Pseudosulfitobacter sp. DSM 107133: one gene and its partner. The protein of the gene in region 1 interacts with the protein of each later gene in a pairwise test. Links are inferred from orthologs where the notes say so. Each region holds a gene or a part of one and is shown on either strand. Other genes may lie near its edges.

Region 1 (9,620 bases):
CGGCGCGGTATTTGTTGCGCTCGGACTGGCCATAGGTGGCAAGCACGCTGTTGATCGCTTCCATCAGCTGCGGACCATCTGCCAGCCCCAGCTTTTTGATCAGGAAATTCTCTTTGACGGTTTCCAGCTCGGCTGGCTGTGTTGCAGCGACCGTAGAGGCATCGGCGTTGTAAATCGCCGGTCCACAGCCGATGGTGACCTTGGTCAACAGGTCCATATCCGGCGTCATACCGCATTTGTTTTTCAGATCATCCGCGTATTGCGCGATCAGGTCGTCACGTTTGCCCATATTCAATCTCCCACCTTGGACTTGGCCGCAAATTCCGGCCTTGGTGGGAATCCTACGGTCTATCGGTGCCGCTACAAAGGAAAAATTTTTACAATTTTCCCCCAAAGCGGGAGCGTGCCGACATCCCGCAATTACAAACTGCGCATTTAGGACCTGCGAACGGCTGTGTGTCCGGCTATATAGCGTGCAATCGACCCCGGATCAGAAAAGCAGATCGAGATATGAGCCAGGATAACAAAGGCACCGATATGACGGATCGCGAGACGGGCAGCCGCGCGCGCAGGCTGTTGCGCCAGCATGCTCCGCTGATCCTGACCGGCGTGCTGTTCATTGGCGGTGTTTATGCGCTGTATCATTTGCTGGCACCGCTCGACATGCGCGTGGTGCTGGCGCAACTGCGTGCAACACCGCCACATCTGATAGCCGGTGCGCTGGCGGCAACGGCGGTGGGGTATATCGCGCTGATCGGCTATGACTGGTCCGCGTTGCGCTATATCGGGAAAACCGCGCCTGCCAGTTCCATCGCGCTGGGCGGGTTTCTGGGGTATGCGCTGGGCAACACCATCGGGCTCAGCCTCGTGTCGGGTGGTGCCGTGCGCTATCGCATATATTCGGCTTTGGGGTTGGATGCCTATGATGTGGCTGCGATTTCCACCTTTGCGGCGATGTCTTTCGGGATCGGGTCGACACTGATCGGTCTGGGCGCGGTGGCGGTGCATCCCGCAGCGTTGCAGGTGCTGGTGAACATTGCCCCCGAAACGCTGCGGCTGATTGCCATCGGTTTGCTTGTGGTGTCGGTGATCGCGCTGGGCGTCATTTCGCAATGGGGCGGAACGTTCAGCTGGGGGGGGTTCAAGCTATCGGCGCCGCGGGGCAGGGACCTGCTGCGCCAACTGGCGATCACCGGCGTTGATATGGTCATGGCCGCGCTGGTTCTGCACCTGTTGCTGCCCACGGGTGCGCTGCCCTTTGCCAACATGCTGGCGGTCTTTGCCGTGGCGACGATGGTGGGCGTGGCCAGCCATGTGCCCGGCGGAATCGGGGTGTTTGAAAGCGTGGTCATCGCGGCCCTGCCCGCGACGGTTCCGGTGAACGATGCGGTGACCGCACTGTTGTTGTTCCGGCTGATCTATTTCCTGCTGCCCTTTGTTCTGGCGCTGCTGTTGTTGTCACTGACCGAGGTCTGGAGCGCCGCAGGTTCGCGGCTGCCGACCATTCCGGGACTTGCGCCGATGGTGTTGGCGGGCCGGTCGCTGATTCCCATGGCGACGGGGTTTCTGGTGCTGGCCTCGGGATTGTTCATGATGTTTGCGGGACTGATCCCCAACCCCACAGGCCGCGCCGAAGAGCTGGAAACCCTGCTGCCCCTGACCATGGTCGAAGGCGGGCCGCTGGTGTCTTCGATTATCGGGTCGTTGCTGGCGGTGCTGTCTGTGTCGGTGTTTCGCCGCTCCAGGCTGGCCTATTGGGCGGTTCTGGTGGCGTTGCTGGTCGGAGTTGTGGTTGCCGCACTCAAAACGCAGGATCTGGACCGGGTGATGGTTCTTGCGATGATGGCGTTGATCCTGTGGCCCTGCCGACGCGAATTCTACCGGCGTGCACGGCTGACGCAGGGGGTGCTGTCGGTGCGCTGGCTGGTGTTCACCCTGTCTACGCTGACTTCGCTGGGCCTGCTTTGGTATCTGGTTCATACAGACGACGCGGCGCGAGATTTGATGTGGTGGCAGGTTGCAGGCGATGGCCCGGCGGTGGCCGCATGGCGGGCGGCTCTGACCGCCGGTGTGATCCTGAGCGCGGCTTTGCTGTATTCCGGTTTTCGCGTGGCGCGGGTCAAGGCACCGCTGCCCGATGCCGCTGCATTCGAGGCCGCGCAGAGGATCATCAACACCTATGGCACCGGATCGGATGTAATCGCGCTGACCGGGGACAAGATGTTGATGTTTGGCCCCGCACAGCAATCCGTGCTGTCCTACGGGATCAAGGGCGGTTCGTGGATTGTCATGGGGGGACCGGTTGGCGCGCAAGAGGATGTCGAAGACCTGTCATGGGCGTTTCACGATGCGGCCCGCGCTGCCGGCGCGCGACCTGTGTTTTATGAAACTTCGGCCGCCTTTACCGAACAGGCCATCGACATGGGCCTGACCCTGCACAAAATGGGTGAGGAGGCCGTGGTGCCCTTGCCCGATTTCTCGCTGGAAGGCCCCGAACGCAAGAAGCTGCGCGCCAGCTGGAACCGCGCGCAACGCGACGGGCTGAGTGTGGAAATCGTTTCGCCCCCGCACGCGCCCGAACTGATCGCCACGCTGCAAAGCATATCTGACGACTGGATGGCCCAGCATGCCGCGCGCGAAAAACGGTTCTCGGTGGGGCGCTTTGATGAGGCCTGGCTGAACCGCACCCGCATTGCGCTGGTGCGTCTGAACGGCGAGATTTGCGCCTTTGGCAACCTGATGGAAGCCCCCCGCAGCAGCGCCGTTGACATGATGCGCCACCGTGCCGACGCGCCATCTGCCACGATGGAGTTTCTGTTTACCGAGCTGATGCTGCAACTGAAGGCTGAGGGTCGCGAAAGCTTCAGCCTTGGCATGGTGCCCTTTGCCGGCCTGTCCGGGCGACGGGGCGCAACCCTGTGGGCGCGGTTCGGCAGCCTGGTCTACAGCCACGGCGACCGCTTCTATAGCTTCGAGGGTTTGCGCAGGTTCAAATCCAAGTTCGATCCGGTCTGGCAGCCACGCTACTTCTGCTGCCGCTCGGCCCTGCCGCCCGTCGGCCCCCTGACCGACGCTGCCCGCCTGATCGCAGGCTCGGCGCGGGGGATTGTGGGGAAGTAGGGGCCAAATCGGCCCCTACAGGTTCAATCAGAAGTCCAGATTTTCCACATTCAGCGCGTTTTGCTGGATGAATTCGCGGCGCGGTTCGACCACGTCGCCCATCAGCTTGGTGAACAGGTTGTCTGCCTCGGCCATATCCTCGACGCGCACTTGCAGCAGGGTGCGTGCATCGGGGTCCAGCGTGGTTTCCCACAGCTGGTCGGGGTTCATTTCGCCCAGACCTTTGTAGCGTTGCAGCGACAGGCCCTTTTCACCTTCTGTCAGAATGGCATCCAGCAGGTTCATCGGCCCATAGATCATCTGGCTGCGGTCCTTGCGCACCAGCTGTGCGGGCAGGTTGTAGACATCCTGCAAATGCTGGGTGAACGTGCCGGTCTTGCGGGCTTCGCCACCGCGCAGGATGCGGCCATCCAGCGTGCGCACCTCTTCGACGCCGCGCAGAATGCGGGCCAGCCGCACGCCGTGGTCCTGCGTGATGCGCCCCTGCCAGCCTTTTTCGTATTCCAGCGCGATCAGGTTCAGCCGGTCGGCCACCTTGTCGGCCACACCTTGCAGGTCGCGTTCAACCGCGCCCTCGGCAAAGGCACCGGCAATCGCAGCCTGTTCCAGAATGTGACGCGGGTAATGCGTTGGAAAGGCTTCCAGAACGCGGCGCATCTGGCGGGCGTGGTCGACCACACGGGCCAGATCGGCGCCGCTGATTTCCTCGCCGTTGCCCTGTCGCAGCATGGCACCGTCAATGCCCTGATTGATCAGATAGTCTTCCATCGCGGCCTGATCTTTCAGGTACACTTCCGATTTGCCGCGCGACACTTTGTACAGCGGCGGTTGCGCGATATACAGATATCCGCGTTCGATCAGCTCGGGCATCTGGCGATAGAAGAACGTCAGCAACAGGGTACGAATGTGCGCCCCGTCCACGTCCGCATCGGTCATGATGACGATCTTGTGGTAGCGCAGCTTGTCGATGTTGAATTCGTCGCGGCCAATGCCGGTGCCCAGAGCCATCACAAGGTTGCCGATTTCCTGACTGCCCAGCATCCGGTCAAAGCGTGCGCGTTCCACGTTCAGGATTTTACCCTTTAGCGGCAAAATCGCCTGTGTCTGGCGGTCACGGCCTGTCTGGGCCGAACCTCCGGCGCTGTCACCCTCGACCAGGAAAACTTCGGTCTTGGACGGGTCTTTTTCCGAACAATCCTTAAGTTTGCCAGCCAAAAAGTTCACGTCCATCGCGCTTTTGCGCCGTGTCAGGTCACGCGCCTTGCGGGCGGCCTCGCGGGCGACGGCGGCTTCGATGATCTTGCCGACAATCACCTTGGCTTGCAGCGGGTTTTCTTCGAACCATTCGGCCAGTTTTTCGTTCACCAGACCCTCGACAGCGGGGCGCACTTCCGAGCTGACCAGCTTGTCCTTGGTTTGCGAGGAGAATTTCGGATCGGGCACCTTGACCGACAGCACACAGGTCAGACCTTCGCGTGCGTCGTCGCCGGTGAACGACACCTTTTCCTTTTTCGCAATCCCGCTGGACTGCGCATAGTTGTTGATCGTCCGCGTCAGTGCGCCACGAAAGCCCGCCATGTGGGTGCCGCCATCGCGCTGGGGGATGTTGTTGGTAAAGGGCAGGACGTTTTCGTGATAGCTGTCGTTCCACCACATCGCGACCTCGACACCGATGTCGTCGCGTTCGCCGCTGATAAAGATCGGCTCGGCCATGATCGAGGATTTCGACCGGTCGAGATATTTCACGAACTCGCGCACGCCGCCTTCGTAGAACAGTTCCGAGCGCAGGTGCTCTGCGGGCCGTTCGTCGGTCAGAATGATACGGACGCCCGAATTCAGGAACGCCAGTTCGCGCAGCCGCTTTTCCAGTGTGTCAAAATGGTATTCGAGGTTCGAAAAGGTGGTGGTTGATGCCAGGAACCGCACCTCGGTGCCGGTCTTGCCGTCCGAGGGGCCGACAACCTCAAGATGCTTGACCGTGTCGCCGCGCTCGAACCGCGCGATGTGCTCTTTGCCCTCGCGCCAGATGCGCAGCTCCAGCCAGTCGCTCAGCGCGTTTACAACAGAAACGCCCACGCCGTGCAAGCCGCCCGAAACCTTGTAGCTGTTGCTGTCGAATTTGCCGCCCGCGTGCAGCTGGGTCATGATGACCTCGGCGGCGGATACGCCTTCTTCTTCGTGGATGCCGACCGGAATGCCGCGCCCGTTGTCGCTGACCGAAACCGAGGAATCCTCGTGGATCGTGACGCTGACAGCATCGGCATGACCTGCCAGCGCCTCGTCAATGCCGTTGTCCACGACCTCGTAGACCATGTGGTGCAGACCCGACCCGTCGTCGGTGTCACCGATGTACATGCCAGGCCGTTTGCGGACAGCATCCAAGCCTTTGAGAACCTTGATGGAATCCGCGCCATACTCTTGTGGCGCCTGCTCGTTTTCGGACATGCCGTTTCACCCTATATTTTTTGTTATTTTATAGGGTTTTTGTACGGGGATGTCACGCGATCGAGACAAGTTTCTGGGTCACACAAAGGGGAGTACAAGGCCCACGAGAATCAGCAGCACACCGGCCCCGATATTGATCCGCCGCAGCGCCCCCGAAGTCGTGACAAAGCTGCGCACACGTCCCACAAATGCAGCCATCGTCAGGTTGCCAACAAGCGGTATCAAAACCGAAGCGCCGATGATCAGCGCGACGTCGATCCAGGTTATTGCACGCAGATCGAAAAAGCCGGGCAGCACGCCCATATAGAACAACACCGCCTTGGGGTTGCCCAGAATGGCAAGGATTCCGGCCAGAAATCCGGCCATCATGCCGGGGCGGGTCAGGCGGTTGTCTGCGCTGATGGCGGCGCCTGCGTGGCGGATCAGCATCGCGCCCATCACGATGAACACACCGCAGGCCACCCAGCGCAACACCAGCATGAAGGTGTCGAACACGGACAGGATCCACGCAATCCCCAGCACCGCGACCAGCGGCCAGACGATGTCGCCAATCGCCACGCCCAGTGCCAGCGGCCAGGCCGCGCGAAAGCCGCCCGACAAACCGCGCGCCATCAACGCCAGCCAGACCGGCCCCGGCGTCAGGAACAGGATCAGCAAAGCGCCGCAATACAGCAACAGATCAGACCAGTTCAGCGTCATGTCACGGCCTCTACTTTTGAAGCGCCCTCTGCCTCGGTCACATGCAAATACTGCGCCCGTGCGCCCAATGCGTCGAACAGGTTGCGGTCGGTGCCTGTCATCCAGGCCTGTGCGCCCAGGGCAACAATTTCGTCGTACAGCGCCGCGCGCCTGTCCGCGTCCAGATGGGCCGCAACCTCGTCCAGCAGCAACAGCGGCGGCGCGCCAAAGCTTTGGGCCAGCGCCCGTGCATTGGCAAGGATCAGCGACACCAACAGCGCCTTTTGCTCTCCGGTGGAACAGTCGCGGGCGGGCACATCCTTGGCCGCATAGGTGCCGATCAGATCGGCGCGGTGCGGCCCGATCAGCGTGCGCCCTGCAGCCAGATCGCGTTTGCGCCCCTCGGCCAGCGCCGTGCGCAGATCATCCTCGGAGGGGGGCAGGGGCGCATCCGCATGTACCAGCTCAAGGTCGGCGGTGGGAAAGGCCGTCTGCGCATCCTGCTGGGCGCTGTGCAGCTGGGCCAGCGTGGTCAGCCGGTTGGCATGGATCGCCGCCCCAGCCTGCGCCATCTGTGCCTCAAGCGCGCCGTACCACGCCGGATCACGCACCATGTCTTTCAACAGCCGGTTGCGTTCGCGCATCGCCTTTTCATAGGCCAGTGACAGATCGGCATGGCCGGGTTCGAAACTCAGCGTCATCCGGTCCAGGAACCGCCGACGCCCTTCCGCGCCCTCGATCCACAGCCGGTCCATCGCGGGGATCAGCCACAGCACCCGTGCCACCCGTCCCAGCGCCACTTGCGCGGCTGCCTTACCGTCAATCCGCACCTGACGCGCGCCGCCGGCCTCGGAGACGATGTCGATCTCGTGCACCTGCCGCAGCGAGGTCAGCACGCCGCTGATCTTCCACCCCAGCGCCTCGGGCCTGCGGGTCATGTCCTCGGCGCTGGACCGGCGCAAACCGCGACCGGGCGAAAACAGCGACACCGCCTCAAGAATGTTGGTCTTGCCCGCGCCATTGGGGCCAAACAGCGCCACGGGGCGCGGATCCACAGCGATCCGCGCCATCCGGTGCGATCTGAAATGCGAAATCGTCAATGCAGAAAGGGACAGCTTCACAACTGTCCCTTTCTTTTGGCCTTAAATATCCCCGCCGGAGGCAAGAAAACTCTTAAACGCGCATCGGCATGACGACGTAGACCGCCGACATGTCATTGCCTTCACGCATCAAGGTCGGATCGCCCGACGAGTTGAACATGAACACGGCGTTTTCGCGGTCCACCTGACTGGCAATCTCCAGCAGGTATTTGGCGTTGAACCCGATTTCCAGCCGCTCGTCATTGTACGACACGGCCAGTTCTTCTTCGGCGGCACCGCTGTCGGGCGCGTTGACCGAAAGGATCAGCCGGTCTTCGTCCAGTTGCAGCTTGACCGCGCGCGAACGCTCGGACGACACGGTCGCCACACGGTCCACGGCGCGGGCAAAGTCGCTGGCGTCCACTTCCAGTTTGCGGGTATTGCCCTGTGGAATAACGCGGGTGTAGTCGGGGAAGGTCCCGTCGATCACCTTGGATGTCAGTGTGATCTCCGGCGTGGCAAAGCGCACCTTGGTTTCCGAGACCGAAACGGCAATTTTCATCTCGTCATCGTCCAGCAGCTTGCGCAGTTCGCCCACGGTCTTGCGGGGCACGATCACGCCCGGCATCTCGTCGGCCCCTGCGGGCAGGTCGGTGTCGATCCGTGCCAGGCGGTGACCGTCTGTGGCCACACAGCGCAGCACTTTGCCGTCTTCGCCGGTGGCGACGTGCATGTAGACACCGTTCAGGTAATACCGCGTCTCTTCGGTCGAAATGGCGAATTTGGATTTGTCGAACAGACGGCGCAGCTTGGCCGCGTCAATCGAGAAATTCGACGCATACTCAGACGAGGCCATGACCGGGAAGTCTTCCTTGGGCAGGGTCGCCAGCGAAAAGTTCGACCGGCCCGCTTCAACCGTCAGGCGGCCTGCGGCGGCATCGGCGGTCAGGGTGACCAGCGCGCCATCGGGCAGTTTGCGCACGATTTCATGCAAGGTGGTGGCCGACACGGTGGTGGCGCCAGCGCGCTCGACTTGTGCGGGGGCCTTGTCCACGACTTCGATATCCAGATCGGTGGCGCGGAACATCACGTCAGCGCCTTCGGCCTCGATCAGCACATTGGCAAGGATCGGAATGGTGTTGCGGCGTTCGACAACCGACTGGGCCTGGCTCACGGCTTTGAGCAACGCGGCCCGTTCAATACTGATTTTCATCTGTCCCTCTCCAATCGGACCACCGGGAGGGGCAAACTACCCTATACCGGCGTATTCTCAACCTTTTTGTTTGTTGTCGACCGGATTGACAGAAGGGTCAAGCGCGGCAGGTGAATTGCGCGCCCTACAAACGCAAACGGCACCCGAAAAGGGTGCCGTGTGGTACAGGTGACGCAGGTTTACGCTTCGAGCGCGCGGCGCAGCAGTTCCAGATCCTCGGCGATCTGACCATCCTGCACTTTCAGCTCTTCGATGCGGCGCACGCCGTGCATGACGGTGGTGTGGTCGCGCCCCCCGAACCGGCGCCCGATCTCGGGCAGCGACCGGCTGGTCAGATGTTTGGACAGGTACATGGCCACCTGACGCGGACGCGCATAGCTGCGCAGGCGTTTGGGGCCGATCATGTCCGACAGGCGGATGTTGTAATGCTCGGACACGCGGCGCTGGATCTCTTCGATGGTGATCTTGCGTTCGGACGCACGCAGCACGTCGGCCAGACAGTCCTGCGTCAGGTCCATGTCGATCTCGCGGCCCACGAGCGAGGCAAAGGCGAACAGACGGGTCAGCGCCCCTTCAAGCACACGCACGTTGGTCGAAATGCGGTGGGCCAGGAATTCCAGCACGCCGGGGGCGATGGACAGGTCGGGGTAGTTCTTGCTTTGCTGTTCGACCTTGCTTTGCAGGATGCCCAGCCGCAGTTCGTAATCTGTGGGGTGCAAATCGACGACCAGGCCACATTGCAGGCGCGATTTCACACGATCCTCAAGATCCTTGATCTCGCCGGGGGCACGGTCTGCCGAAATGATGATCTGGCGATTCTGGTCGACCAGCGCGTTGAAGGTGTGAAAGAATTCTTCCTGGGTCGAATCCTTGCCGGCGATGAATTGCACGTCATCCACCATCAGCACGTCGACGTTGCGGAAGATTTCCTTGAAATCCATCATCTTGCGGTCGCGCAGCGCCTGCACGAACCGGTACATGAACTGTTCGGCGGACAGATACAGCACGGACAGGTCGGGGCGCGTCTGTTGCAGTTCCCACGCGATGGCATGCATCAGGTGGGTTTTGCCCAGACCGACGCCACC
Region 2 (12,172 bases), 2.1 Mb from region 1 along the record:
GTGGGATACGAGTGGATGCGCGCCAGCGGCGAGGTTGTGCACCGCAGCGACGAGATGGCGGGCACCGACTGGGCGCAGGGCGTCGAGGTCGAGCATCTGGCCGTGCACTACGAGGATGCGCTGGACGAGGCGGGCTTTTTCTTTCCCGAACACAAGTCGGCCAGCATGCGCACCAACCTGCGCAACATGTGGAGCCGGATGCCGCTGACCCGCGCCGATGTGCAGATGTTGCATGGGGTGATGCGGCAGATGGTCCGATGGGCGCAAAAGCGGCCCTGATGGGGCATGATGGTTCTGGACCATCGCGCGGCGCGGCCCTAGGTTGCGCGTCAAAGACGAGGACCAGACAATGAGCGGCAAACGTAGCATTTTCGAAGAGGTCGCAAGCCCCGAGGCGGCGGCCAAAACCGCACCGGCCACTGGTGTGATCGACCGTGGACGGCGCGGCGCGCGGCGGGGCATCCGCATCTGGCTGATGGTGCTGTTTGCGCTGGTCTTTGTGATGATCGCCGTGGGCGGGCTGACGCGGCTGACCGACAGCGGATTGTCGATCACCGAGTGGAAACCCTTCACCGGCGCGATGCCGCCGCTGACGCAGGCTCATTGGGAAGAGGAATTTGCCAAATATCAGGCCATTGACCAGTTCCGCATCATGAACCAGTGGATGGATCTGGCTGATTTCAAAGCGATTTACTGGTGGGAATGGGGCCATCGCCAGCTGGGCCGTGTGATCGGGCTGGTCTGGGCCTTGGGCTTTGCCTATTTTGCCGTGCGCCGTCAGGTGCCGGTGGGCTGGAGCAAACGTCTGTGGCTGGTGGGGCTGCTGGGCGGCGCGCAGGGCGCGATTGGCTGGTGGATGGTGTCCAGCGGTGTAACGCAAGGCGAGGGCGCGACCAGTGTTGCCAGCTACCGGCTGGCCACCCATCTGGGGCTGGCGTTCATTATCCTGGGCGTGCTGACGTGGTACATATTACAGTTGGGCCGCACCGAACGCGACCTGATGCAAACGCGCCGCAGCAAAGAGGCCAGGCTGTTCGGCCTGTCCACCGGATTGCTGCATTTCGCGTTCCTGCAAATCCTGATCGGCGCGCTGGTCGCGGGCATTGACGCAGGCCGCAGCTATACCGACTGGCCGATGATGGGCGGGCAATGGTTCCCGCCCAATGCGTTTCCGGTCGAGCCGATGTGGCGCAACATCTTTGAAAGCCCCGGACTGGTGCAGTTCATTCACCGTATCACCGGCTATCTGCTGGCGGTCTTTGGCGTTGTGGTCTGGCTGCGCGGACGGCGCAGCGCGCACCGGCGCACGCGGTTTGCGTTCAACGCTGTCTTTGCCGCGCTGGCTTTGCAGATCGCCCTTGGCATCACCACCGTGCTGTATGGCGCGCCGTGGCAGGTGGCGATCCTGCATCAATGTCTGGCCGTGGTCCTGTGGGTCTTGATCCTGCGGGCGCGGTTCCTCACTGCTTACCCTATCCAATCCTCAATTCGTGAAGGCTGATCTTATATGACCCTCTATGACGCGCTGATGGCTTACGACCGTGATACACAGGCTTTGGCCCAGGTGGCGGGGCGTCTGGGGTGGGATCAGGAAACCATGATGCCACGCGGTGCCGCAGACCAGCGCGGCGAGGAAATGGCGGCGATGGAATCCGTGCTGCACGCGCGCCGTACCGCGCCGCAGGTGGGCGACTGGCTGGACGGGATCGACGACAGCACGCTGGACGCGGTGGGACAGGCGCAGATGCGCCATATCCGGCGTAGCCATGCCCGCGCGACCAAGGTGCCCGCTGCATTGGCCAGCAAACTGGCGCGGCTGACGTCGGTTGCCCAAGGCAAGTGGGCCGAAGCGCGCGCCGAGGATGATTTTGCCGCCTTTGCGCCGGTGCTAGACGAAGTTGTGGCGCTGAAGCGCGAAGAGGGCGCGGCGCTTGCTGCTGGCGGCGATCTGTATGACGCGATGCTGCAAGACTATGAACCCGGCACCACCGGAGCCGAGCTTGAGGCGATGTTTTCGGCCATGCGACCGGTTCTGGCAGAGCTGCGTGCCGCCGTGCTGGAGGCGGAAAAACCTGCCAGCCTGACCGGCACATTTGACGAAGCGGCGCAGATGAAGCTGAGCCGCCAGCTGGCGCGCACCTTTGGTTATGACATGCAGCGGGGCCGCGTCGACAAGGCGGTGCATCCGTTCAGCTCGGGCAGCGGCAACGATGTGCGCATTACTACGCGCACCAACCCGACCGACCCGTTCAATTGCTTTTATTCGACCATCCACGAGGTCGGCCACGCCACCTATGAGCAGAACATCGACCAGGCCTATCTGCTGACACCGCTGGGGCAGGGCGTGTCGATGGGCGTGCACGAAAGCCAAAGCCGCATTTACGAGAACCAGATCGGCCGCAGCCGCGCCTTTACCGGCTGGTTGTTCGGGCAGATGAAGGACACCTTTGGCGATTTTGGCATTGCCGACGAAGATGCGTTTTATGCCTGTGTGAACAGCGTCAACAACGGATATATCCGCACCGAGGCCGACGAAGTGCAATACAACCTTCATGTTCTGTTGCGCTTTGATCTGGAACGCGCGCTGATGTCGGGTGATCTGGCGGTTGCCGATCTGGAAGCCGCATGGAACGACCGGTTCAAGGCCGACTTTGGCTATGCTGTCGACAAGGCCAGCAACGGTGTGTTGCAGGATGTGCACTGGTCGGTGGGCCTGTTTGGATACTTCCCGACCTATTCGCTGGGCAATGTCTATGCGGGCTGCCTGCACCAGACGCTGCGCACCGCTGTGCCGGATCTGGATGACCATCTGGCGCAGGGCAACACCGCACCTGCCACTGACTGGCTGCGTGACAATGTGCAGGTCAATGGTGGGTTGTACGATCCGCGTGTGACCATCACAATGGCAAGCGGAATCGAGCCGACAGAGCTGCCGCTGATAGCCTATCTCAAGGAAAAATTTTCAGGCATCTATAACCTGTAGTATTTTGGTTTCAGTTGCGTTTGATTTGCACTGCATGATGTTTGTCAAAAGCCTTTTCGCATTGCAAATTGCACGCAAATCTATCAAATTCGGCAAAGGTAAGGCCGCAGGGTCCGACCTGCGCAGTTTTGGCTATGGAACAGATGCAATCTTCTGTGTGTTAGTCTAGTAAGAGAGAATTAACGAATCAAATGGAGGTTCATATGAAGAAGTTCATTTCAGCAGTCGCATTGAGCGCACTGATGGCGGGCTCGGCGATGGCGCAAGGCGTAGTGCGTCAGGTTGAAGTCGATGGCGCAACAGGTAACCCCGAATACCCCGTCTACGTGCTGGGTTCGAACGGTGTTAATTACATGTGCAAAGCAGACACCTTTGTGGATGATGGCGTTGTGAAACGTCTGTGCATCCGTGACGACGACGATGGTGCGGTTCTGTCGGCTGGGGATCTTGGCCCAGTTGCTGCCGGTGCTGGCGCATTGGTTCTGATCGCTCTGGCTGCGGGTGGCGGCAACGACTCGACAACAACTTCGACTTCGGCTTCGGACTAAGTCATAAGTATTTCCGCGCGGAAGCGCGGCCCGAAATAGAAAATGGCGGCTCTGTAAAGAGCCGCCATTTTGCGTTTTGACTGGTGTGGCCGACGCCGGATCAGCTGTCGCTGTCCGGCGTTTCACCTGCATCTTCGATAGCCGCAGTTGCGTCATCACCCTGATCGGCAATCCAGGCAACGCTGACAACTTCTTCGTTCTTGCCTGTGTTGAACACCCGCACACCGCCTGCACTGCGCGAGCGGAAGCTGATGCCTTCGACCGGCACGCGGATCGACTGGCCTTTGGATGTGGCCAGCATGATCTGGTCATCCATCTCGACCGGGAACGAGGCCACGATCTCGCCGCCGCGCATCGCCTTGTCCATCGCTGTAACACCCAGGCCACCACGTCCACGCACGGGGTAGTCGTGGCTGGAGCTCAGCTTGCCTGCGCCGTTCGCGGTGATGGTCAGGATCAGGTTTTCAGCCGCCGACATCTCGACATAACGTTCGTTCGAGAAGTTCGGATCGGCGGGGGCTTCTTCCTCGTCGCTATCCTCATCCGCCAGACCGGCCATGGCGCGACGCATCTTCAGATAGGCGGTGCGTTCTTCGGATGTGGCATCAAAGTGGCGGATGATCGACATGGACACCACGGATTCCTTGGCACCCAGTTTGATCCCGCGCACCCCGACCGAAGCGCGTGAGTTGAACACCCGCACGTCTGTTGCAGGGAAGCGGATGGCGCGGCCCGAGTTGCTGATCAGCATGACATCGTCGTCGTTCGACGCAATCCGCGCATTGATCAGCGTGGTGCCTTCATGCTCGCCCTCGAACTTCATCGCGATCTTGCCGTTGCGCATGACGTTGGTGAAATCCGACAGCTTGTTGCGGCGCACGGTGCCGGCCGAGGTGGCAAAGACCACCTGCAAGTCGTCCCAGTCGGCCTCGTCACGGTCCACCGGCATGATCGCCGCAACCGAGACTCCGGCCGGGATCGGCAGGATGTTGACGATTGCCTTGCCCTTGGAGGTGCGGCCCCCCTGAGGCAGGCGCCATGTCTTGAGCTTGTAGGACATGCCATCGGTGGTGAAGAACAGCAGCTGCGTATGGGTGTTGGCCACAAAGAGGGTGGTGATGACATCCTCTTCCTTGGTTTGCATCCCCGACACACCTTTGCCACCGCGTTTCTGGCTGCGGAAATCGGCAAGCGGCGTGCGTTTGATATAGCCGCCCGAGGTGACGGTCACGACCATGTCCTCGCGGGCGATCAGATCTTCGTCGTCCATGTCGCCGGACCAGTCCACAATCTCGGTGCGGCGGGGCACGGCGAACTGGTCTTTGACCTCGGCCAGCTCGTCCGAGATGATGCGCATGATCTTTTCGCGGCTGCTCAGGATTTCAAGGTATTCCTTGATCTTGCGGGCCAGCTCTTCCAACTCGTCGGTGACTTCCTTGACGCCGATCTGGGTCAGACGCTGCAAGCGCAGTTCCAGGATCGCGCGCGCCTGCGCTTCGGAGAGGTTATAGGTGCCGTCGTCGTTGGCGGTGTGGGTCGGATCGTCGATCAGCGCGATATAGGGCAGGATCGATTCCGCAGGCCACCGCCGCGTCATCAGCTTTTCACGCGCCTCGGCGGCGTCGGCCGACGACCGGATCGTTGCCACGACTTCGTCGATGTTGGTGACCGCAACCGCCAGACCACACAGGATGTGGCTGCGTTCGCGGGCCTTGCGCAGCAGGAAGGCCGTGCGGCGGGCCACCACGTCTTCGCGGAAATCAATGAAGTACGTCAGGAATTTGCGCAGGGTCAGCTGTTCGGGGCGGCCACCGTTCAGGGCCAGCATGTTGCAGCCGAAATAGGTTTGCATCGGAGTGAAGCGGAACAGCTGGTTCATCACCACTTCGGCGGTTGCATCACGCTTGAGCTCGATCACCACGCGCACACCGTTGCGGTCGGATTCATCCTGAACATGGGCGATGCCATCGATCTTTTTCTCGCGCACTTGTTCGGCGATTTTTTCGATCATCGTCGACTTGTTCACCTGATAGCAAATCTCGTCGATGATGATGGCAAAGCGGTCCTTGCGGATTTCTTCGACACGGGTCTTGGCGCGCATGATGACGCTGCCACGCCCCTCAAGATAGGCTTTGCGCGCGCCCGAACGGCCCAGCATGATGCCGCCCGTCGGGAAATCGGGGCCGGGGATATAGTCGATCAGCTCTTCCGAGGTCAGATCGGGGTTTTCAATCAGCGCCTGACAGGCGTCGATCACCTCGCCCAGATTGTGCGGCGGAATGTTGGTGGCCATGCCGACGGCGATACCACCGGCGCCATTCACCAGCATGTTGGGAAAACGGGCGGGCAGGACCGTGGGTTCGCGTTCTTTACCGTCGTAGTTGTCGATAAAGTTTACGGTTTCCTTGTCCAGATCGCTGGTCATGTAGGACGCGACCTTGTCCAGGCGGGATTCTGTGTAGCGCATCGCCGCAGCACTGTCGCCGTCCATCGAGCCAAAGTTACCCTGACCGTCGATCAAGGGCAGCGACATCGAGAAATCCTGCGCCATGCGCACCAGCGCGTCATAAATCGCGCTGTCGCCGTGCGGGTGATACGAACCCATGACGTCGCCCACCGATTTGGCGGACTTGCGATAGGTCTTGTCGTGCGTGATGCCTTTTTCGTACATCGAATAGATGATGCGGCGGTGAACCGGTTTCAGCCCGTCGCGCAGATCGGGGATTGCGCGGCTGACGATGACCGACATGGCATAATCCAGATAGGATGTGCGCATCTCGTGTTCGATGGTGACCGAGGGCCCGGAGAAAACGGGACGCTCTGGCGGCATTTCATCATTGTTCTCAGGTGTTTCTGGCGTGTCGTTCACTTGGCTGCCCGTCTTTTTCTGAGTGTCTATATGTTGTGAGCAACCCTATCAGAAGCGGTATATGAGGTGCAATGGCAGGCGTCTCTGTGACATTGGCAGCACAGCGGGTAGAGTGCCAACACATTGTTTTTATTGAAAATTAATCTGGCTGTGGCAGGATGAAAGAAAAGCAGCATGAAAGGTGCGCAAAATGCAGGTCTCGGAAACGGAAATGATGCTGAAGGGATACGGGCTGACCACGGCTGAATTCTTCTATCACATGCCCGATTATGCCCATGTGCTGAACAGCTATACATGGCAGGACTACGACACCGCCCCCGACCATCCGCGGCTGTTCGAATTTGTCGAATTCTGGCAGCGCGAGATCGAGGGGCCGCTACATTCGGTGCGTTTTACCCATCGCAAGCTGATTGCGCCGGGGGAATGGCGCAACCAGGTCGGTGAATTCCGAATTCATTGAACCGGATCAGAATCCGATGTGTTCCTTGAAGCTGTCCACCGCATTGTTCCAGCGCGACAGAATGCGTTCGAACGTATAGCGCGACATGCCGTCAACACCAGCGACGGCATGTTCGATCACGGCAAGGCCCTCATTGTTTTCATAGGCTTTGCCGAGATAGAAGTCGCGGTTCCAGTCGTGCAGAGTGCGCATAGATACGTTGCCTGAGGTTTGAAAGCTGGCCCGGAACTGGATATCGCGGCAATTGCGTCCGTCGTCGCAGCCGTAAAAATTGATATCGACCTTGGTGCCTTCCATCTCGGTCTTGATCTGCGGATCACCGTAGCTGTCAGTGACGATTTCAGTGGGATAGCCGGACTCGCCCAGCAATTTTGTCAACGTTTCAGGGTTCGACGCGCTGACGGACTGGGCCGATGACACTTGCGCCGAGGCCAGAACAAGAGCGGTTGCGGCGCTGGCAATATATGATTTCATATCCGGTTTCCTTTTGATCAGGGCCCCAGTCTCGCCAGCGTAACTGTCTATGTCAAATGAAGAAACCCGTCACGCAGAGCAGCTTGCGCCGCCCAGCACACAGAATTTCGCGCAGTGCGGGTGGTTCAGCGCGACGGGGCCTTCGGCCTGTTGCAAAGTGGTGCCCAGTTCGAATGCAGGGCTATAGGGCAGCAGGGTACAGGCCAGCACCGCAGGGCTGTCAGCGCCCTTGCGTTTGACCACCATGCGCGATGAGGAACACATGACCGCATCGGGGGACTTGTTCAGAATGCCCCAGCAGGCCGTGGTAATTTCGGGGACGTCAACCCGTTCGTCCATTTCAGGAAAAAGCACAGTCATTCCAGGGTTGTATGCGTCAATGTCAAAGTCGTGTCTGGCAAAGAAAGCGGCATATCCGGCGCGCGATTGGGTTTCGTCCTCTTCAAAGATCGAGCGCCCGGCAACCGCCATGCGAAAGCCGTTGTCGCGCAACCATTCCATGCCTTTCAGCGTATTGGCAAAACTGCCCGCGCCGCGTTCGGCGTCATGCAGGCTGGCGCGGTGGTGATCGACGGAAATGCGCAGGGTCAGCTTGCCGGGAAAGCGCGCATTCAGCTGTACCAATCCGTCCTGCATCCGTTTGCGCATCATCGGACGCATCGCGTTGGTCAATATCAACACATCATAGCCGCGTTCCAGCGCGGCCTGCGCCATGTCGATCATCTGGGGGTTCATGAACGGTTCGCCGCCGGTAAAGGCAATCTCGTGCACACCCCAATTGCGGTCGGCCAGCTGGTCCAGGTAATCGCGCACGTCATCAGCCGTGATATAGACCAATGCATCATTGGTCGGGCTGCTTTCGATATAGCAGTTCACGCATTCGATGTTGCACAGGGTGCCGGTGTTGAACCACAGCGTTTCGGGGTGGGTCAGCGCGACGGTTGCGCGTTCCTCGCCCTTGGCTGTGCGCTGTGGGTCTTGAAATTTGCCCGCGTTGCCCTGTGATTGAGCATCTGCAATGTCTTTCATTCCGGCGCACCCTCTGGTCTTTGCCTCTGTTTCTTTTGTGGTAGGGTAACCGAAAAGGCGTGAATAGCCGAAGCACTTGGCCTGACACTATTGTGATCGGGGCGGGTTTAGGGCATGTTTGCGCTAACATATCATGAAACAAGGGCCTACAGCATGGTTTCGCGCGTTATTCCGGTCGATCCTTTTGATCTGGTCATCTTCGGGGGCACGGGTGATCTGGCCCGTCGTAAAATCCTGCCGGGCTTGTTCCGGCGCTTCTGTTCGGGGCAAATGCCCGATGATGCGCGCGTTATCGGGGCCGCACGGTCCGAGATGACGCGGGAAGAATATCGCGCCTTTGTTGCCGAAGCGATTCGTGAATTTGGTGGTGGCAAGTCCTGCGAGAACGGCACGCTTGAGGCGTTCCAGACGCGGCTGGAATATGTCACGGTCGATGCCAAGGGGGACGATGGCTGGGCCGAGATGGTCAAGCTGATGGACGGGCGCGACGTGGTGCGGGCCTTTTACTTTTCGGTTGCACCCGGTCTGTTCGGCGATCTGGCGTCGCGCCTGCATCATTGGAAGCTGACCAATGACCAGACGCGGATTGTGGTCGAAAAACCCTTTGGCCGTGATCTGGCCACGGCCAAGGCGCTGAACGCCTCGCTGGCCGCGCATTTCGACGAAAGCCAGATTTACCGTATCGACCACTATCTGGGCAAGGAGACCGTGCAAAACCTGATGGCGGTGCGCTTTGGCAATATGCTGTTCGAACCGCTGTGGAACTCCCAATACGTCGATCACATCCAGATCACCGTGGCGGAAACCGTCGGAGTCGGGGGCAGGGGCGATTATTATGACCGTTCGGGTGCGATGCGCGACATGGTGCAGAACCACCTGATGCAGCTTTTGTGTCTGATCGCCATGGAACCGCCCAGCAAGTTCGACCCCGACGCGGTGCGGGACGAAAAGCTGAAAGTGATCCGGGCGCTTGATCCGGTTGCACCGCACCATGTGGTGCGCGGCCAATACGAAGCCAGCGAGGAGGGCCCCAGCTATCGCGAAGCTGTGGAAGACCCGCGTTCGCGCACCGAAAGCTATGTGGCAATGAAGGTCGGTATTTCAAACTGGCGGTGGGCGGGCACGCCGTTCTATCTGCGCACCGGCAAACGTCTGGTGGCGCGTTCCAGCGAGATTTCGGTGGTGTTCAAAGAGCTGAACCATTCAATCTTTGGCGAAAAGCAGGACCACCGCAACACCCTGTCGATCCGGCTGCAACCCAACGAAGGCATCACGCTGAATGTAACCATCAAAGAGCCGGGACCGGGCGGGATGCGGCTGGTTGATGTGCCCTTGGACATGACCTTTGCCGAAGCGCTTGGCGAGGACGCCGAAGAGACGCCTGACGCCTACGAACGGCTGATCATGGATGTGATCCGTGGCAACCAGACCCTGTTCATGCGCGGCGACGAGGTCGAGGCGGCATGGGCTTGGACCGACCCGATCATCGCAGGATGGGAGGCGCGCGGCGAAGTGCCCAAGCCCTATGAAAGCGGCAGTGCAGGCCCCGGTGATGCGGTGCAGATGCTGGCCCGCGACACCCGCGTCTGGCGCGAGGTAAAGCCATGATCTTACAAGAGTATCTTGACCGTGATTTGCTGGCGATGGAAGTGGCCAGAAAGATGGCGGGCGCTTTGGAAAACATCTTGTTGACCCATGATCGCGCCACTTTGGTGGTGCCGGGGGGGACAACTCCGGGCCCGATTTTCGACGTGCTGTCGGCGGCGCGGCTGGATTGGGACCGGGTCGATGTCACCCTGACCGATGAACGCTGGGTTGACGAAACTTCGGACCGCTCGAACGGGGCGCTGTTGCGGCGTCGGCTGCTGGTCGACCGTGCGGTGGCCGCGACGTTCAAACCGCTGTATCGCGACGGTCTGGATGTCGACGCCGGCGCTGTGCTGGTCAGCGAGGATCTGGATGCACATTTGCCGATTTCGGTGTTGCTGTTGGGGATGGGTGCAGACATGCACACCGCATCGCTGTTTCCAGGGGCCGAGGGGCTTGAGGCTGCTTTGGCCGCAGATGCCCCTGTGGCGCTGCCGATCTACGCCGAGGGTCAGGAGCCGCGCATCAGCCTGTCGGCGCATGTGCTGGATGGGGCAATGTCCAAACATCTGGTGATTTTTGGTGCCGAAAAACGTGCCGCTCTTGAACGCGCAGCCGATCTCACCCCCCGGAACGCCCCGATTGCGGCTGTTCTGGATGAATTGACCGTACATTGGGCAGAATGAACCATGTGGACTGATTTGAAGGCCAAAGCCGCAGCCGTGGCCGGGCGGCATATGCTTGACCTGTTTGAAACCAACCCGAACCGCGCTGAGGATTTCAGCGTACAGACGGGTGACATGCGTCTGGACTACTCCAAGACCAATCTGGATGATGAAAGCCGTGATGCCCTGCTGGCGCTGGCCGAAGCCGCAGGCTGGCAGGCAAAACGCGACGCGATGTTTGCGGGGGCGGCGATCAACGAAACCGAGGGGCGGGCAGTGCTGCACACGGCGTTGCGCAATCTTGATGGCGGCGCTGTCATGGTGGATGGCGCTGATGTGATGCCCGGCGTTCTGGACACGCTGGCGCGGATGCGGGCCTATGCGGATGCTGTACGTGCCTCGGGTATCACGGATGTGGTGAATATCGGCATCGGCGGTTCGGACCTTGGGCCTGCCATGGCTGCACGGGCCTTGTCCCCCTATTATGACGGGCCGCAGGTTCATTTTGTGTCCAACGTGGATGGTGCGCATATTGCCGACACGCTGGGCGGTTTGGATGCAAAGACGACGCTGGTGATTGTCGCGTCAAAAACATTTACCACCATTGAAACCATGACCAACGCCCGCACCGCGCGCGCGTGGATGCATGACCACGGCGGCGATCCGAAAGCGCAGTTTGCGGCTGTGTCCACAAGTCTGGAAAAAACCGCCGCGTTCGGAATTCCGGCCGAACGCGTGTTCGGGTTCGAGGACTGGGTTGGCGGGCGCTATTCGATGTGGGGGCCGATTGGCCTAAGCGTGATGATCGCCGTGGGGCCGAAAGCCTTTGACGCCTTCCTGCGCGGCGGGCAGGCGATGGACCGGCATTTCTGTGCGGCAGAAGGCGTGGAAAACATGCCATTGATGCATGCGCTGGTGGGCATGTGGCACCGTCAGGTTCTGGGCTATGGCACCCGCGCGGTGCTGCCATATGACCAGCGGCTGGCGCTGTTGCCGGCCTATTTCCAGCAGCTGGAAATGGAAAGCAACGGCAAGTCGGTCACGATGGACGGCCGGCCGGCCATGGTTGAAACCGGCCCCGTTGTCTGGGGGGCCGCGGGCACCAACGGGCAACATGCGTTCTATCAGCTGATCCATCAGGGCACCGATGTGATCCCTTGCGAATTCATGGTTGCGGCCCAGGGGCACGAACCCGATCTGCGCCACCACCACGATCTGTTGGTGGCCAACTGTCTGGCGCAATCCGAGGCGCTGATGCGGGGCCGGTCGCTTGACGCGGCGCGGGCCAGTGTGGCGGACAGATACGAAGGGGCCGAGCTGGAACGTCAGGCTGCGCACCGTGTGTTTGCGGGCAACCGTCCCTCGGTGACACTGGTCTATCCGCTGCTGGACCCCGAAACATTGGGGATGATCGTGGCGCTCTATGAACACCGGGTGTTTGTCGAGGGGGTGATTTTGGGCATCAACTCTTATGACCAATGGGGGGTCGAGTTGGGCAAAGAGCTGGCAACAGCCTTGCAACCGGTGGTCGAGGGGCGCGAGAGTGCCGAGGGCAAG

What was found.
Region 2: the proteins of gyrB (region 1) and gyrA interact in binary tests that used the Escherichia coli proteins (3 or more experiments, as listed by UniProt). The link is inferred for Pseudosulfitobacter sp. DSM 107133 from one-to-one orthologs.

Annotation. Positions count from the first base shown.
Region 1 is NZ_CP085154.1:448-10,067, reverse strand. What follows is about bases 2,857-5,914. They hold gyrB (DNA topoisomerase (ATP-hydrolyzing) subunit B), read right to left. Parts: upstream 5,566-5,914; coding sequence 3,148-5,565; downstream 2,857-3,147. Other genes in these bases: DSM107133_RS00020 (LysE family translocator), read right to left, coding at 5,644-5,914; mprF (bifunctional lysylphosphatidylglycerol flippase/synthetase MprF), read left to right, coding at 2,857-3,120. In the rest of the region: DSM107133_RS00035 (DUF2853 family protein), read right to left, coding at 1-289; more of mprF, read left to right, coding at 511-2,856; more of DSM107133_RS00020, read right to left, coding at 5,915-6,264; DNA replication/repair protein RecF, read right to left, coding at 6,261-7,364; dnaN (DNA polymerase III subunit beta), read right to left, coding at 7,417-8,535; chromosomal replication initiator protein DnaA, read right to left, coding at 8,715-9,620. UniProt on the Escherichia coli protein: DNA gyrase negatively supercoils closed circular double-stranded DNA in an ATP-dependent manner to maintain chromosomes in an underwound state.
Region 2 is NZ_CP085154.1:2,129,558-2,141,729, reverse strand. What follows is about bases 3,432-6,705. They hold gyrA (DNA gyrase subunit A), read right to left. Parts: upstream 6,401-6,705; coding sequence 3,632-6,400; downstream 3,432-3,631. Other genes in these bases: DSM107133_RS10520 (usg protein), read left to right, coding at 6,591-6,705; DSM107133_RS10530 (hypothetical protein), read left to right, coding at 3,432-3,531. Also shown: DSM107133_RS10545 (RNA methyltransferase), read left to right, coding at 1-279; ctaA (heme A synthase), read left to right, coding at 350-1,501; DSM107133_RS10535 (carboxypeptidase M32), read left to right, coding at 1,508-2,983; more of DSM107133_RS10530, read left to right, coding at 3,187-3,431; more of DSM107133_RS10520, read left to right, coding at 6,706-6,860; DSM107133_RS10515 (YbjN domain-containing protein), read right to left, coding at 6,867-7,334; DSM107133_RS10510 (radical SAM protein), read right to left, coding at 7,404-8,363; zwf (glucose-6-phosphate dehydrogenase), read left to right, coding at 8,517-9,971; pgl (6-phosphogluconolactonase), read left to right, coding at 9,968-10,636; pgi (glucose-6-phosphate isomerase), read left to right, coding at 10,640-12,172. UniProt on the Escherichia coli protein: A type II topoisomerase that negatively supercoils closed circular double-stranded (ds) DNA in an ATP-dependent manner to maintain chromosomes in an underwound state.